One region of the Pseudomonas sp. HR96 genome, then DNA from elsewhere that is predicted to be linked to it. Evidence: predicted binding sites of a transcription regulator. Region 1 holds the regulator's gene; each other region holds the start of a gene.
What was found. The regulator sigma-54, encoded in region 1, starts transcription at its own class of promoters, with help from an activator protein. The targets are predictions, from matches to a motif close to ANTGGCATNNANNTTGCTNT.
Positions count from the first base shown of each region.

Region 2: the regulator sigma-54 is predicted to act here: its motif matches at 2,545-2,564, upstream of SFA35_RS08040 (flagellar basal body rod protein FlgF).
Region 3: the regulator sigma-54 is predicted to act here: its motif matches at 1,960-1,979, upstream of SFA35_RS19705 (circularly permuted type 2 ATP-grasp protein).
Region 4: the regulator sigma-54 is predicted to act here: its motif matches at 2,524-2,543, upstream of glnA (glutamate--ammonia ligase).

Region 1 is NZ_CP139141.1:4,873,803-4,878,011, reverse strand. It holds gene rapZ (RNase adapter RapZ) at 1-649, opposite strand, end outside; gene ptsN (PTS IIA-like nitrogen regulatory protein PtsN) at 655-1,119, opposite strand; gene hpf (ribosome hibernation-promoting factor, HPF/YfiA family) at 1,132-1,440, opposite strand; gene SFA35_RS21855 (RNA polymerase factor sigma-54) at 1,525-3,021, opposite strand; gene lptB (LPS export ABC transporter ATP-binding protein) at 3,181-3,906, opposite strand; gene lptA (lipopolysaccharide transport periplasmic protein LptA) at 3,906-4,209, opposite strand, start outside.
Region 2 is NZ_CP139141.1:1,707,096-1,711,304, reverse strand. It holds gene SFA35_RS08055 (flagellar basal body P-ring protein FlgI) at 1-136, opposite strand, end outside; gene flgH (flagellar basal body L-ring protein FlgH) at 149-844, opposite strand; gene flgG (flagellar basal-body rod protein FlgG) at 918-1,703, opposite strand; gene SFA35_RS08040 (flagellar basal body rod protein FlgF) at 1,752-2,492, opposite strand; gene SFA35_RS08035 (glycosyltransferase) at 2,853-4,209, opposite strand, start outside.
Region 3 is NZ_CP139141.1:4,411,465-4,415,673, forward strand. It holds gene SFA35_RS19700 (alpha-E domain-containing protein) at 1-504, opposite strand, end outside; gene SFA35_RS19705 (circularly permuted type 2 ATP-grasp protein) at 518-1,927, opposite strand; gene SFA35_RS19710 (ribonuclease E inhibitor RraB) at 2,251-2,592, opposite strand; gene SFA35_RS19715 (hypothetical protein) at 2,786-3,025, opposite strand; gene SFA35_RS19720 (LTA synthase family protein) at 3,319-4,209, opposite strand, start outside.
Region 4 is NZ_CP139141.1:5,400,553-5,404,761, reverse strand. It holds gene SFA35_RS24155 (DUF4124 domain-containing protein) at 1-158, opposite strand, end outside; gene SFA35_RS24150 (chorismate mutase) at 262-810, opposite strand; gene glnA (glutamate--ammonia ligase) at 1,023-2,429, opposite strand; gene thiI (tRNA uracil 4-sulfurtransferase ThiI) at 2,769-4,209, shown strand, end outside.

The sequences.
Region 1 (4,209 bases):
GGGCTGCGAGGTAATCGGCCACCGGCTGGTCGAGGCCCGACTGCTCGCGCAATTCGGGCTTCCAGTAGGGGTTGGGCAGGCAGCGCACGTCGAACACCAGGTCGGCGTCCACCGGCATGCCACGCTTGAAGCCAAAGGATTCCACGAGAAAGGCGGTGCCAGGCTCGGGCTTGTTCAGCAGGCGGATCTTGATCGAGTCGCGCAGCTGGTAAAGATTGAGATTGGTGGTGTCGATCTTCAGGTCGGCAAGGTCGACGATCGGCCCCAGCAGCACGGTTTCGACGCGAATGGCTTCAGCCAGCGAGCGGTTGGCGCTGCTCAGTGGATGACGCCGGCGCGTCTCCGAGAAGCGCTTGAGCAGGGTGTCTTCGTCGGCGTCCAGGTACAGCACGTCGCACTGGATGTGCCGGCTGCGCACTTCCTCGAGCAGCTGCGGAAAGCGCGACAGGTGGCTGGGCAGGTTGCGGGCGTCGATGGACACCGCCACCAGCGGTTGCGCCAGTTCGGTGTGGATCAGAGCGCGCTCGGCCAGTTCCGGCAGCAGGCCGGCGGGCAGGTTGTCGATGCAATAGAAGCCGCTGTCTTCCAGTACATCCAGCGCGGTGCTTTTGCCGGAGCCGGAGCGTCCACTGACAATGATCAAGCGCATGGTGGTCAATGCCCTTTCTGCACGTCCAGAACTACTTGATAGAGGGCTTCGTTGCTGGCAGCGGCACGCAGGCTGTCACGGACATCCTTGCGGTCCAGCATACTGGCGATCTGCCGGAGCAATTCCAGGTGCGCGTCGGTCGCTGCCTCTGGTACCAGCAGCACGAACAGCAGGTCGACGGGCGCACCGTCGATGGCGTCGAAGTCTACGGGGGAAGCCAGGTGCAGCAAGGCGCTGATCGGCGAGGCGCAACCGTTCAGGCGACAATGGGGAATGGCTATGCCGTTGCCGAAACCGGTAGAGCCGAGTTTCTCACGGGCAACCAAGGCGTCGAACACGGTTTGCTGATCCAGCTGTGGCACTTCGCGTGCGATCAGCTGAGCAATCTGTTCGAGTACTTGTGTTTTGCTGCCACCCGGCACGTTCACCAGGGAACGGCCGGGGGTCAGGATATCTTCGAGTCGGATCATGGGTTGGGAGTATCAGCGAGCGGCGGCACCTTGCAGGTGGCTCTGCTGCTTTTCCTTATGCTTGAGCAATTGTCGGTCGAGCTTGTCAGTGAGGAGGTCGATGGCGGCGTACATGTCATCATGCTCGGCGTTGGCGACAACTTCACCACCAGGTACACGCAGGGTGGCTTCGATCTTCTGTTTGAGCTTTTCGACCTCCATGATGACCTGCACGTTGGTTATCTTGTCGAAATGGCGCTCGAGTCGGGCGAGTTTTTCCCCGACATAGTCACGCATGGCGTCGGTCACATCCAGCTGGTGCCCACTGATGTTGACTTGCATACCGCTTCTCCTTATTGCCAGTGCATAAAGAGGCAGGTGGAACCTGCCACTGGAACGCTGGTGGTGGCATCAGGAAAGCGCCATTCACATCAGTCGCTTGCGCTCGCTGGAGGGTGCAATCCCGAGGGACTCACGGTACTTGGCGACGGTGCGACGGGCTACCTGGATGCCTTGTGCCTCCAGTAAACCAGCGATCTTGCTGTCACTCAACGGCTTTTTCTGATTTTCGGCGGCAACCAATTTCTTGATGATCGCGCGAATGGCCGTGGACGAGCACTCACCGCCCTCCGAGGTGCTGACGTGGCTGGAAAAAAAGTATTTCAGTTCGTAAATGCCGCGGGGGGTGTGCATGTATTTCTGCGTGGTCACCCGGGAAATTGTCGATTCGTGCATGCCCACGGCCTCGGCGATGTCGTGCAGTACCAGTGGCTTCATGGCCTCGTCGCCGTAGTCGAGGAAGCCGCGCTGGTGCTCGACGATCTGCGTGGCGACCTTCATCAGCGTCTCGTTGCGGCTCTGCAGGCTCTTGATGAACCAGCGCGCCTCCTGCAACTGGTTGCGCATGAAGGTGTTGTCGGCGCTGGTGTCGGCACGGCGCACGAAGCCGGCATACTGCGGGTTGACGCGCAGGCGTGGCACCGATTCCTGGTTGAGTTCGACCAGCCAGCGCTCGTTGTCCTTGCGCACGATGACGTCGGGTATGACGTACTCCGGCTCGCTGGACTCGATCTGCGAGCCAGGGCGCGGGTTGAGGCTCTGCACCAGCTCGATGACCTGGCGCAGCTCGTCTTCCTTGAGCTTCATGCGGCGCATCAGCTGGCTGTAGTCACGGCTGCCGAGCAGATCGATGAATTCGCGCACCAGGCGCTGGGCTTCGGCCAGCCAGCGCGTCTTGGGCGGCATCTGGCGCAGTTGCAGGACCAGGCACTCGCTGAGGTCGCGCGCGCCGATACCGGCGGGTTCGAACTGCTGCACGCGGCGCAGCACGGCCTCGACCTCGTCGAGCTCGATGTCCAGCTCGGCGTCGAACGAGTCGCAGATTTCTTGCAGCGTCTCGTCCAGGTAACCCTGGTTGTTGATGCAGTCGATGATGGTGACGGCGATCAGGCGGTCGGTGTCGGACATCGGCGCGAGGTTCAGCTGCCAGAGCAGATGGCTCTGCAGGCTCTCGCCCGCCGAGGTGCGGGTGGTGAAGTCCCACTCGTCGTCGTCATTGCTGGGCAGGCTGCTGGCGCTGGTCTGGTAGATGTCTTCCCAGGCCGTGTCGACCGGCAGCTCGTTGGGGATGCGCTCGTTCCACTCGCCGTCCTCAAGGTTGTCGACGGTCGGCGCGGAGGTTTCCTGGAAGCTGGGCTCCTGGACCTCTGGGGTGGCGTTGTGCTCGATCTTGTCGGCCAGTGGATCGCTGTTGTCGAAGTCGTCGCCTTCTTCCTGGCGCTCCAGCATAGGATTGGATTCCAGCGCTTCCTGGATCTCCTGTTGAAGATCCAGGGTCGAGAGCTGGAGTAGTCGGATGGCCTGTTGCAACTGCGGTGTCATCGTCAGTTGCTGGCCCATTCTCAGGACGAGCGATGGTTTCATGGCAGGGGCTTAACACCTTGTTCGCCGGCGCGATGCGCCATCCACTACACGGCGCCGAAGCGTCGCACTTATGTCGTAAGCAAATTATATGCCTGAAACCCGAGCATTTGCCTAGAGCTGCGCCACAATAAATACGCCTTGTGGCGCGCGAATCATCCTTTACAGGCGGAACTCGTGGCCGAGGTACACCTCTTTCACCAGGTCGTTGGCAAGAATGGCCGCCGAATCGCCCTCGGCGATCAGTCGACCATCGTTGACGATGTACGCGGTCTCGCAGATATCCAGGGTCTCACGGACGTTGTGGTCGGTGATCAGCACGCCAATGCCCTTGGCCTTGAGGTGATGGATGATCTGCTTGATGTCGCCGACCGATATCGGGTCGACACCGGCAAAGGGTTCGTCGAGCAGGATGAACTTGGGCGAGGTCGCCAGTGCTCGGGCAATTTCCACCCGGCGCCGTTCGCCACCGGACAGGCTCATGCCGAGGTTGTCGCGGATGTGGGTGATGTGGAATTCCTGCAGCAGGCCTTCGAGCTCCTTGCGCCGGCCCGCAGCGTCCAGCTCCTTGCGCGTCTCGAGGATGGCCATGATGTTGTCGGCCACCGAGAGCTTGCGAAAGATCGAGGCTTCCTGGGGCAGGTAGCCGATGCCGGATTTGGCCCGGCCGTGCATGGGCTGGAAGCTGACGTCGAGGTCGTCGATCAGCACGCGGCCCTGATCGGCCTGCACCAGGCCGACGATCATGTAGAAACAGGTGGTCTTGCCGGCGCCGTTGGGCCCGAGCAGGCCGACGATCTGCCCGCTCTCGATCGACAGGCTGACGTCGCGCACCACCTGGCGGCCCTTGTAGGCCTTGGCCAGGTGCTGAGCCTTGAGAGTTGCCATTACTGAGCCTTCTGTGCGTCGGTTTTGCTTTTCGGCTGGAGCACCATGTCGACCCGCGGACGCGGCTCGGTGACCTTGGCGCCATTGGCGCGGCCGGCGTTGACCACCTGCTTGACGGTGTCGTAGACGATTTTCTCGCCGACCGAGGTGTTGCCGTCGTTCACCACCTTGGCCTTGTCGATCAGGATGATGCGGTTCTGCGCGGCGAAGTACTGGATGGTCACGCCCCAGGCCTGCACGATCGGTTTGTCGATCGCCGGCTTCTGCTCGTAGTAAGCCAGGTTGCCGACCGAGGTGAATACG
Region 2 (4,209 bases), 2.4 Mb from region 1:
CCACCAGGCCGTAGCCGATCAGCTGGTTGGTGCGCACGCCTGAAATGCTGGCGATGTCCTTGAGCCGTTCAGCCTGCGCTCCCAGCGCAGTGGTCAACAGGAACACAGCAGCAATCAGGTGTTTGAACTTGAGCATGTTGGCGCGCACTCAGAAGGGGAAGTATGGGCTTGAGAAGAAGCGATCAAGCCAACCTGGCTGACTGGCCTCGGCGAACGAACCGGTGCCCGAGTACGTGATCCGGGCATCAGCTACGCGGGTCGACGACACAGTATTGTCAGTTGCAATGTCATCTGCACGAATCAGGCCAGCAATGCGCACAACTTCCTGACCGGTATTGAGGGTCAGCCATTTCTCGCCGCGTACCGAGACGATGCCGTTGGGCAGCACGTCGGCCACGGTCACGGTGATCGAACCGGTCAGGCTGTTGCCCTGGTCGGCCTTGGCGGTGCCGTTGGTGGTACGAGTGCCGCTGTAGCCGGCGTTCAGGCTCAGGTCACCGCCACCCAGCGGGTTGTTGGTGGAGGGCGTGGTACCGAACAGCGAGGTCAGGCCGATGGAGTTGGTGCTGGCCTTGCCCACCTTGGAGTCGGCGCTCTTGCTCGCCGAGGTCTTCTCGGCGAGGGTCACGGTGATGATGTCACCGACGCGGAACGCCTTGCGGTCGCTGTACAGGCCCTGTTCGAAGCCGGCCTGGTAGATCGAACCGTTGTTCGAGGCGGCCGGCAGCGGCGTGCGTGGCAACACCGGCGAGAAGTAGGCGTCATTGGGCTTGGGCGGCGGGGCAACGCAGCCGGCCAGCAAGGCGATCCCACTCAAGGCGAGTACATTCAAGACACGACTCATGACACAAACCTCTCGGTGTAACAGGGCAGCGGACAGTAGATTGAAAAGAACGGTCAAGCTTTGACGATCACGCTTACAGGTTCTGCGTCAGGTTCTGCAGCATCTGGTCGGCGGTGGAGATGACCTTGGAGTTCATCTCGTAGGCACGCTGGGTGGTGATCATGTTCACCAGCTCGTTCACCGTGCTGACGTTGGAGTTCTCCAGGGTGTTCTGCTGGATGGTGCCCAGGCCGGTCAGGCCAGGGGTGCCGACCTGCGGAGCGCCCGACGAAGCGGTTTCCAGGAACAGGTTGCCACCGGTAGCCTGCAGGCCGCCCGGGTTGATGAAGTCGGCGGTCTGGATGTTGCCGATCACCTGCGCGGCGGCGCTGGCGGCGGTGGTCACCGAGACGGTGCCGTCGGTGCCGACGGTGAAGGTCTGGGCATCGGTCGGTACCACGATCGCCGGCTGCAGGGCAGCGCCGTTGGCGGTCACGATCTGGCCGTTGGAGTCCAGGTGGAAGGTACCGTCACGGGTGTAGGCGGTGGTGCCGTCCGGTTGCAGAACCTGGAAGAAACCGTGGCCGTTGACCGCCAGGTCCAGCGGCTGGTCGGTGGTCTGCAGGCTGCCGGCGGTGAAGTTCTTCTGGGTGCCGACGATGCGCACACCGGTACCCAGTTGCAGGCCGGATGGCAATGCGCTGTCCTGAGTGGACTGGGCGCCAGGCTGACGCTTGATCTGGTACAGCAGGTCCTGGAACTCGGCACGGTCGCTCTTGAAACCGGTGGTCGAGGCGTTGGCCAGGTTGTTGGAAATGGTGGTCAGGTTCATGTCCTGAGCCTGCATACCGGTCTTGGCAACGTAGAGTGCTGGAATCATCTGAGTATCTCCTCGGGCGCCTGCTTTACGGCGCGACTGAACGGGTTATTAGCTGTTTTGCAAGACGCGGGCCATGGACTCGTCGTCTTCCTTGGCAGTCGTCATCATTTTGATGTGCAGCTCGAATTGCTTGGACAAGGACAGCACCGAGGTCATTTCTGCTACTGCGTTGACGTTGCTGGCTTCCAGGAAACCAGAGTCCACCTTGACGTTGGCGTCTGCGGTGGCGGGCTGGCCGCTGGTGGTGTGAATCAGGCCGTCAGTGCCTTTGGTCAGGCTGCTGACCGGCGGGTTGACCAGCTTGATGCGGTCGACCTGGGCCACCGCGTTCGGCGTTTCGCCCATGCCGCGAATACTGATGGTGCCGTCGGAGCCGACTTCGATCTTCTCGTCTGGCGGAATCGCGATCGGCCCGGAATTGCCCATGATCGGCAAGCCGTTGCCGGCGCGCAGGATGCCCTGGGCATCGACGTTCATGCTGGCGGTACGCACGTAGGCTTCTTTGCCGTCCGGGGTCTGCACGGCGATGAAACCGTCGCCGCCGACGGCGACGTCCAGGTCCCGGCCCGTTGCTTGCATCGCACCGGCGGAGAAGTCGGTCGCAGGCCGCTCGGTCATGGCATAGGCACGCGAGGCGAAGGTATCGCCGAACACCGATTGCGAGCGCGCCTGCTCCAGGTCAGCCTGAAAGCCGGTGGTGCTGACGTTGGCCATGTTGTTGGCGTGAGCCTTCTGGGCCAGGGCATTCTGGCTTGCACCGCTCATTGCCACATAAAGCATCTTGTCCACAGTGATCCTCCGCTGACGGGCGACTGCCGTCTGATCTGTACTGACAGGACATAGAGCAATTAGTGGGCCAATCTTGAAAAGTCCGCTGCAGCCCTTGTATCTCGGGGGTTACAGAGAACTACAGAGCAGACGTCAAAACAGGAGCGCCGTTAATGTGGCGCGAGATGGCCGGTCGGTGGCAAGGCAGGCGGCAAGCGGCAAGCGGCGGTTTGCCGGTATGACCGGGGATAAGATCAAACCGGCCTGGCGGCCTCTCGGGGGCTATGCCCCCTCCCACATGCAAGCTTCAGCACATTCCCCATGTGGGAGGGGGCGCAGCCCCCGAGAGGCCGCCAGGCCGGTTTGATTTGCCTCCTGTCGTCAGCCCAACCACGCCTCGCGCCATTGCGCCAACCCGCGTTCATCGAGCATCCAGTCGCGACGCACCACCTCACGCAACTCGTCCCCGCGCCGCGCGCTGGCGTCGAGGTCGGCCAGGTGCGCGCGGATCGCGTCCAACCAGTCCTTGTAGCGGTTGCGCACCAGCGCCACGGGCAGGCCGCCGCGATAGGGGGCGATGTCGCTGCAGATCACCGGGTAGCCGCAGATGCCGTATTCCAGTACCCGCAGGTTGCTCTTGCATTCATTGAACAGGTTCTGCTCCAGCGGCGCCAAGGCCAGATCCAGTTCCAGCGAGGCCATCTTCTGCGGATACAGGCTGAGGTCCACGCCGGGATGAAAGAAGGTCGCATAAGGCTGCAGGGCCGCCGGTATGCCGCCGAGGAAAACCCACTCCACCTCCCCCGCCAAGCCCTTGACCAGATCGAAGATCAGCGCCAGGTCGCCGTCATGGCCGGTGCCTCCGACCCAGCCAACCCGAGGCTTGCCCCCTGCCCTGCGACGGCTCGCCGGCAGGTTGCCCCAGGCGGCCGGATCCAGCCGATTGGGCACCACGCGGATGTCCGGGTGCATGCCCTTGAACGCCTGCGCCAGCGGCTCGGTGGAGACCACGAAGCGGTCGACGCAGTCCAGCCCGCGGCGAATCGTGCGCAGTACGTCCTTGCCGAAGTTGCCGCGGTGCACGCTCTTGAGCGGCAGGTTCGGCAGGTAGTCGTCCAGCTCGAAGACTTTGAACGCCTTGGACCAGGCCTTCATGTCCTGCAGCAACGGCAACTGCCCCTCGGTGACCGGGCGCTGCAGGATGATCGAGTCGGGCGTATACCGGGCCAGGTCCGCTGGCTGCATCAAGGCGCCACAGAGCATGCCCTCGACCTTGCCAGCGGCCTTCAAGGCATTGAACGGCTGGATGATGCGGTAGTGCCCTGCCCCGTAGGGGTCGGCCGGGATGGCCATGACCACCGGCAGCGGCCGCCAGCCCAATGGCCGCCAGTTGATGCGGGCGTCCACCAGGTCGAAGCTGCTGCGCTCGTGCAAGGCGAAGTTGAGGTTGTAGGCCGGGTCGCGCGCCAGCAACGGCAGCCAGCGCTCGAACATGGCCCGCTGCGCCGAAGCGCTGTAGTGCAGCGGCGGCTCGCCGTCGAGCAACACCGCACGCGGCGTCCACACCGTGAGATAACCCAGGGCGGCGATGCGCAGGCAGAGGTCGACGTCGGCACCCTGCTCGATGAACGTCAGTGCATCGAACCCGCCGACCTCATCGAACACCGACTTGCGCACCATCAGGCACAGGTCCGCCACGGCGCTGTAGTTCTGCTCCACCTGCAGGCGCCCCAGGTAG
Region 3 (4,209 bases), 460 kb from region 1:
GAAGGTTCCCAGGCGAATGAAGCGGAACGCGTCGTTGCGCATGATGGTGCCGTAGGTCGCCCCGCGAAACAGGTGCGAACGCTCCTTGATCCACTCGCAGAAGCGGCTCATGCCGTAGCGGCTGAGCCCCTGCTCGGCAATGCCGCGAATTTCCAGCCAGGTGGCGTTGATGTTTTCCCACATGTCGGCGGTGATGCGCCCGCGCACCGCGTGGGCCGAAGCCCGTGCCGCGCCCAGGCAGCTGTAGATGCTGGCCGGGTTGGCTGCGTCGAGGGCGAAGAAGTGCAGCAGGCGCTCGGCGTGCAGCTGGCCGTGGCGCTCGAGATAGTCGTCCAGGGTACCGGTGATCAGCAGCGGCATGGCCATCTCGTCGAGGCCATCACCGCGACCGTCCTGGGGCATCAACGACAGCGAGTAGCTGACGTCGAGCATGCGTGCCAGGTTTTCGGCACGCTCCAGGTAGCGCGACATCCAATACAGATCCGAGGCAGTTCTACTTAGCATTTGGCACGCATCCTTAGTCCTCGACTACCCATGTATCCTTGGTCCCGCCGCCCTGGGAGGAGTTCACCACCAGCGAGCCCTCGCGCAGCGCCACGCGGGTCAGGCCGCCCGGGACCACGCGGGTTTCACGCCCGGCCAGGACGAAGGGGCGCAGGTCGATATGGCGCGGCGCGATGCCGTTTTCGACGAAGGTCGGGCAGGTCGACAGACTCAGCGTCGGCTGGGCGATGTAGGCATGCGGACGCGCCTTGAGGCGCGCACGGAAATTCTCGATTTCAGCCGCCGTGGCGGCCGGCCCCACCAGCATGCCGTAGCCGCCGGAGCCCTGGGTTTCCTTGACGACCAGATCGGGCAGATTGGCCAGCACGTGGGACAGCTCGTCGGGCTTGCGGCATTGCCAGGTCGGCACGTTCTTGAGGATCGGCTCCTCGTCCAGATAGAAACGGATCATGTCGGTGACAAAGGGATAAACCGACTTGTCGTCCGCCACGCCAGTACCAATGGCGTTGGCCAGCACCACGTTGCCCGAGCGGTAGGCCGAGAGCAGCCCCGGCACGCCGAGCATCGATTCGGGGTTGAAGGCCAGGGGGTCGAGGAAGGCGTCGTCGAGCCGGCGATAGATCACGTCCACTGCCTTGGGGCCGTCGGTGGTGCGCATGAACACCTTGTCGTCACGCACGAACAGATCCGCGCCCTCGACCAGCTCCACGCCCATTTCCCGCGCCAGGAACGCATGCTCGAAGAACGCGCTGTTGAACCGCCCAGGGGTCAGCACCACGACACTGGGGTTGTCCAGGGGGCTGGAACTCTTGAGGGTGTCCAGCAGCAGGTTGGGATAATGATCGATCGGCGCGATGCGCTGCGCGGCAAACAGCTCGGGGAATAGGCGCATCATCATCTTGCGGTCTTCGAGCATGTAGCTGACGCCGCTGGGGGTGCGCAGGTTATCTTCGAGTACGTAGTACGAGCCGTCACCGTCGCGTACCAGGTCGACCCCGGAGATGTGCGAGTAGATGTCGCGGTGCAGGTCGAGACCTTGCATCGCCAGCTGGTACTGCTCGTTGGCCAGCACCTGCTCGGCGGGGATGATCCCGGCCTTGATGATGCGCTGGTCGTGATAGAGGTCGGCGAGGAACATGTTCAGCGCCTTGACCCGCTGGATACAGCCGCGCTCGACGACACGCCATTCGCTGGCAGGGATACTGCGCGGAATGGTGTCGAACGGAATCAGGCGCTCGGTGCCCTGCTCATCGCCATAAAGCGTGAAGGTAATGCCGGCGCGATGAAATAGCAGGTCGGCTTCGCGCCGGCGCTGGGCCAGCAGCTCGGCCGGCGTATCGGCGAGCCAGCGCGCGAACTCGCGATAGTGCGGGCGGACCAGGCCGCCTGCGTCGTACATCTCATCATAAAAGGTGCGGATCATGCCGTACTCCTTGTCACCCGGACCCATGAGCCTTCGCAAGGCCCGTGCCATCGGCATAAATTGTTTTAAATCAACCAGTTGGAAAGCCATTGCAACAGCCTCGCACCATTCCTGTGCGGTTCTTGCGCCAACTGAACGGAGGGCGCTTCATTGCGAAGCGCCGCTGGTGTGGCTTTTTACTATGACCTGCATAGACAGAGTTGATTTCAACAACCTGCGTGCGCCATCGATAATGACAGCATTCGAGGAGAGTTTTCTGACGCGACACTCCTCATCCCAACTTCCCTTTGTGGCCACCTGTTACCAGGTGGCCATTTTTTTGCTCAGACCGGCTTGCGCGGCAGCTCGTGCTTGACGCCCCAACCCTCGATCTCGCCGCCCAGGGGTTCGATGACCGCTTCGAAGTCATGTTCGAATTCGCCTATACCTCCATACGTGGCGTACATGAGTTTGCTCAGTTCCAGATGCCATGCCCCATCATCGCGCTCGCTGACCTGGGCGTTGAGCGATTCGCCACGAAATTTCCCCGCCGCCTTGCGGGCACGGTCTTCGTCGGGGAAGGTGGCATAGAACTCGATGGGGTGAATGCGGGCGAAGTCGAAACCGCCCTCTTTCATGCGGCGTAGCACGTGGGTGCTGATGTCTTCTTGATGGGCTGTGCTCATGAATCGTCCTCCTCACGTTTAACGACGGATAGACTTTCAATACTGCGGGGAAACGTCAGCCGACGGCATGCACGTATCCCTTTCATCCACGACGACGGTGGCTGGCTTCAAGCGGACAGGACAGGATGATGACCATCCGCCTGCAGAGTAACGCGGGGTTGGCGCCAGTGCCAGCTGGCGCCAAAAAAACGTTTCAGGCAACCGCCTCGGCAATGTCAGTGATTGCCACGGCGTTTTGCGCCTTGAGGGTCCGGGCCGTGGGGGCAGAGTCGCGACCCTCGAAATCGTTGAGGTCCAACTCGGCGGTTACCGGAAACAATCGGGCACGAACCAGCTGGGCCGCCTCTTCGATGGAGGGGCAATCGGCGAACTCGACGTCCATCTCACGGGCAACGCCATCTTGATCGCTGTAGCTGATTTTCCACTGTTTCATTGTTGTGTATCTCCTCGTCTGGAAGATCGGAGTGGTGCGGCTTACAACAATCTTGACCGAGGGGTGGGGGGTTCGTTCAGGTGGGGTGCTCAAAGGCAGGAAGGTTCGAATCTGCAGCTGGGAGAGGGCCGCGCGCGGGGCCTGATCGCGGGCTTCGCGCGCTCCTACGCGGGTTTCGAACGTGCCGTTCCAGGGCGCCTATTGGTCGAAACAAGCGGAGCGCGCGAAGCCCGCGATAGGCCGCACGGGGGCTTCGCTCCGGCCCCCCGTGCAAGCCCACAACCTGAAAAGGTTTACTTGGACGGCTCCACCCCAGCGGTGTTGTCCAGCAGGCTCTTGGTCGCCGTCTGGATGAACGAGTCGAGCTTGCGCCGCAGGTCCGGGATGTCCGGGGCGTCGATGATCTCGGCCTTGGGCGTACGGCCCAGCTCGTAGCGGTAGAGTTTGGGCGGCATGTCCTTGGGTTCGACCAGGATGCGGTCACCGGAAACAATCGCCACGGTCTGCTCGTTGCCCGAAGGCTTGATCACGCCGAAGCCCTTGTCGCCATCCGGCAGGTTGAGCAGGTCGCGGCCCCAGCACTGGTTGCGGTTCTCGCCGCCGAGGCGGCCCATGATGGTCGGCACGATGTCGATCTGCGTGCCCACGGTGTGGCTGACGGCGCCGAACTTGTCTTGGATGCCGGGCGCGATCATCAGCATGGGCACGTTGAAGCGGCCCAGGTCCATTTCGGTGATCTGCTGATCGTTGCCGAAACCATGGTCGCCGACCAGGATGAACAGCGTGTCCTTGAAGTAGGCCTCCTTGCGCGCCTTCTCGAAGAATTGGCCCACTGCCCAGTCGGCATAGCGCATGGCGGTCAAGTGCTGGTTGAGCGAACCCTTGTCGGTCACCGGTGGTACCGGCAGGTCCTTGGGCAGGGCGTACGGGGTGTGATTGGACAGGGTCTGCAGCAGTGCATAGAACGGCTTGCCGGTCTTCTCGCGGGCAATCAGCTCCTGGTTGCCACGGTCGAACATGTCCTGGTCAGACACGCCCCAGGTCGGGTCGGAGAACACCGGGTTGATGAAGTCATTGCGCCCGATGAAGGTGGTCATGCCCTGGTTGCTGAAGAACCCGGACTGGTTGTCCCAGGCGAAGTCGCCGTTGTACACGTAGACGTCGTCATATTTGCGCCGGCTCAG
Region 4 (4,209 bases), 530 kb from region 1:
ACGTTGGGCAGCGGCTGCAGGTCGATCGGCTCGGCCTTGGTATCGTTCGGCGGCTGACTGCTGAAAGCGGTGTGGCCGTTGGCGTCGGTGTACTTGTAGATCTGCGCCGAGGCGGGCACGGCAAACAGCAGAGCGATAAGAAGGAACAATGGGCGCATGGACGGCTTACCTGGATCGTTTGAAGTGGCCGCGCCCTGGACAGGGATTCCAACCCCGCGGCCGACCTTGCTCAGCATAGAACATCTGGCCCGCGCAGGCTCGTTAAGCTTTGGCACCGCACAGTGGCGCGGTTGCCCGGGTCAGGGCCAGGTAGCGCAGCGGATCCTGGGTGGCCTGGCGGTTGGCAGCCGCCAGCCACACCGGGCACAGCGCCTGCTGACGGTAGGGGGCGAAGTCGGCGAGCTCCTTGAGCAGGGCCTTCTGCAGTTCGTCGAGTTTCGGCCGGATCTCGCCGGCCAGGTCCGGCCGCGGCGAATCCGGCGCCTTGCCTTGCAGGTGCCATTCGGCCAGGCGCGCGTACTGCACCAGCTTGTTGGCTTCGATCTGCGCACTGAAGAACGGCTCGACCAGCTCGGCCGGAACCTTGAAGTTGTTGGCCATGATGGTTGCGCCGACGATCACGTCGTGTTCGCGCGGACGATCCTCGACGGCCTTGCCGCTGTCCCACTTGCTCAGGGCGACCTGGTCGGCGACGGCCAGGCGCTGCTGGATGCTGGCCAGCAAGGGGGCCAGGGCGGCAGGGGCGGGTGTGGGGGCGGCGAAGGCGCTGGTGCTGAGCAGGAGCAGGATGGCAGCGAGGGGTTTGATCATGGGCAGGCTCATCTTCGGTGAAGAACGGCAGTTTGCATAAATTACCGATGGGCTGCCACGGTGGTTTGTTTCAGAGCAAAAGATCGGGGGCTTTGCCCCCTCCCACGGTCGAGGTGGGAGGGGGCAAAGCCCCCGGTTTTTTGATCTGCCCCGGGCATGAAAAAAGCCTCCCGAAGGAGGCCTTTTCATGCGTCAAGGTCAATCAAGCTGGATCAGACGCTGTAGTACAGGTCGTATTCCAGTGGGTGTACGAAGGTCCGTACCTTGATTTCTTCTTCGCTTTTCAGCTCGATGTAGGCATCGATGAAGTCGTCGCTGAAAACGCCGCCCTTGGTCAGGAACGCACGGCCCTTGTCCAGCTCTTCCAGGGCTTCTTTCAGGCTGCCGCAAACCTGCGGGATCTCTTTGGCCTCTTCAGGCGGCAGATCGTACAGGTTCTTGTCGGCCGCATCGCCAGGGTGAATCTTGTTCTGGATGCCGTCCAGGCCGGCCATCAGCAGCGCCGAGAAAGCCAGGTACGGGTTGGCAGCCGGGTCCGGGAAGCGTGCTTCGATACGACGGCCTTTAGGGCTGGAGACGTAAGGAATACGGATCGAGGCGGAACGGTTGCGCGCCGAGTAGGCCAGCATCACTGGAGCTTCGAAACCTGGTACCAGACGCTTGTAGGAGTTGGTGGCCGGGTTGGTGAAGCCGTTCAGTGCCTTGCCGTGCTTGATGATGCCGCCGATGAAGTACAGGGCGGTGTCGGACAGGCCGGCATAGCCTTCGCCCGCGAAGGTGTTCTTGCCATCCTTGGAGATGGACATGTGCACGTGCATACCCGAGCCGTTGTCACCGTACAGTGGCTTAGGCATGAAGGTAGCGGTGCGGCCGTAGGCATCGGCCACGTTGTGCACGATGTATTTCAGGGTTTGAACTTCGTCGGCCTTCTTCACCAGGGTGTTGAACTTGACGCCGATTTCGTTCTGGCCGGCAGTCGCCACTTCGTGGTGGTGAACTTCGACGGTCTGACCCATTTCTTCCAGTGCGTTGCACATGGCAGTACGGATTTCGTGGTCGTGGTCGACCGGTGGTACTGGGAAGTAGCCGCCCTTGACGCCTGGACGGTGGCCTTTGTTGCCGCCGTCGACGTCCTGGTCGGTCATCCAGGAAGCTTGTTCGGAGAAGATCTTGAACATCGAGCCGGAAATGTCCGACTTGAACTTCACTTCGTCGAAGATGAAGAATTCAGGCTCTGGACCTACGAATACGGTGTCGCCGATGCCGGTCGACTTCAGGTATTCCTCGGCGCGGTGAGCGATGGCGCGCGGGTCGCGATCGTAGCCCTGCATGGTCGAAGGCTCGATGATGTCGCAAACCAGGATCAGCGTCGGCTCTTCGGTGAACGGGTCCAGCACGGCGGTTTCGTCGTCTGGCAGCAGAATCATGTCGGAGGCTTCGATGCCTTTCCAGCCGGCGATGGAGGAACCGTCGAACATCTTGCCGACTTCAAAGAAATCCTCGTCCAGGGCGTCGCGCGCTGGCATGGTGACGTGCTGCTGCTTGCCTTTGGTGTCAGTGAAGCGCAGATCAATCCACTTTACGTCATGATCTTTGATGAGTTGAACCGACTTCGACATAGTGTCCTCCGGGTGGATTGGGGCCTTGTTATGGATAGCCCCGTAATGAGTGATGCCGGGCGCGAGTCTCGTCCAAGGCAACCTGCCTCACAAGGGAGCAATTTGCATGCCAGTGCCCCGAGATGGGTTTGGCGCCGCAAATGGGCGCTCTCAGGGCGTTTCAGCGGTTTTCCCGGCGATTGCTAGCACCTTCTTGGGGCGGGAAAATTCCTGGGCGCACCAAATAGAGGCGTGATTGACCGGTCGTACGATAGTTGATTAAACCTTGAGCAATTTCCGCTATAATCCCGCCCCCACTTTTTCAGCTGGCATCTCGCGCGCGGTTTTCAACCTATTCACATGAAATTAATCGTCAAAGTCTTCCCCGAGATCACTATCAAGAGCCCGCCGGTGCGCAAGCGCTTCATCAAGCAGCTCGCCCGCAACATCCGCACGGTTGTCCGCGATCTGGACCCGCAGCTGGTGGTGAGCGGCGTGTGGGACAATCTCGAGGTCCAGACCCGTGTCGAAGATGCCAAGGTGCTGCGCGAACTCACCGAACGGCTGAGCTGCATTCCGGGTATCACCCACTTCCTGCAGGTGGACGAGTACCCGCTGGGCGACCTCGACGACATCCTCGCCAAGTGCCAGCTGCATTTCGGCGAACAACTGCCGGGCAAGGTCTTCGCCGTGCGCTGCAAGCGCGCCGGCCGCCACACCTTCAGTTCCATGGATGTCGAGCGCTATGTCGGCAGCCAGTTGCGCCAGCGCTGCGGCGCCGCCGGCATCGACCTGAAGAAGCCCGAAGTCGAAGTACGCATGGAGATCCGCGACCAGCGCCTGTTCATCATCCACAGCCAGCACGCGGGCCTGGGCGGTTATCCGCTGGGTGCACTGGAACAGACCCTGGTGCTGATGTCCGGCGGTTTCGATTCCACCGTGGCTGCCTACCAGATGATGCGCCGCGGCCTGATGACCCACTTCTGCTTCTTCAACCTGGGCGGCAAGGCCCATGAGCTGGGGGTGATGGAAGTCGCCCACTACCTGTGGAAGAAGTTCGGCAGCTCCCAGCGCGTGCTGTTCATCAGCGTGCCATTCGAGGAAGTCGTCGGAGAAATCCTCGGCAAGGTCGACAACAGTCACATGGGCGTCATACTCAAGCGTATGATGTTGCGCGCGGCAACGCAGATGGCCGACCGCCTGCAGATCGACGCGCTGGTCACCGGCGAAGCGATTTCCCAGGTGTCCAGCCAGACCCTGCCGAACCTGTCGGTGATCGACTCGGCGACCGAGAAGCTGGTCTTGCGCCCGCTGCTGGCCAGCCACAAGCAGGACATCATCGACGAAGCCAACAGAATCGGCACCGCCGATTTTGCCAAGCACATGCCGGAATACTGCGGAGTGATCTCGGTGAACCCGACCACTCATGCGAAGTTGCCGCGAGTGCTGCATGAAGAGAAGAACTTCGACATGGCCGTCCTCCAGCGCGCCCTCGAGCAGGCTCGCCTGATCTCGATCGACGAAGTGATCAACGAGCTGGGGCGCGACATCGAGATCGAGGAGGTCAGCCAGGTGCTGGCCGGCCAGGTGGTCGTCGACATCCGCCACCCGCACGCGCAGGAAGACGAGCCACTCGAGCTCGACGGCATCGAAGTCAAGGCGCTGCCTTTTTATGCCCTGAACAACCGCTTCAAGGAACTGGATGAGACTCGCCAGTACCTGCTGTATTGCGACAAAGGCGTGATGAGTCGCCTGCATGCCCACCATTTGCTCAGTGAGGGGCATGCCAATGTGCGCGTTT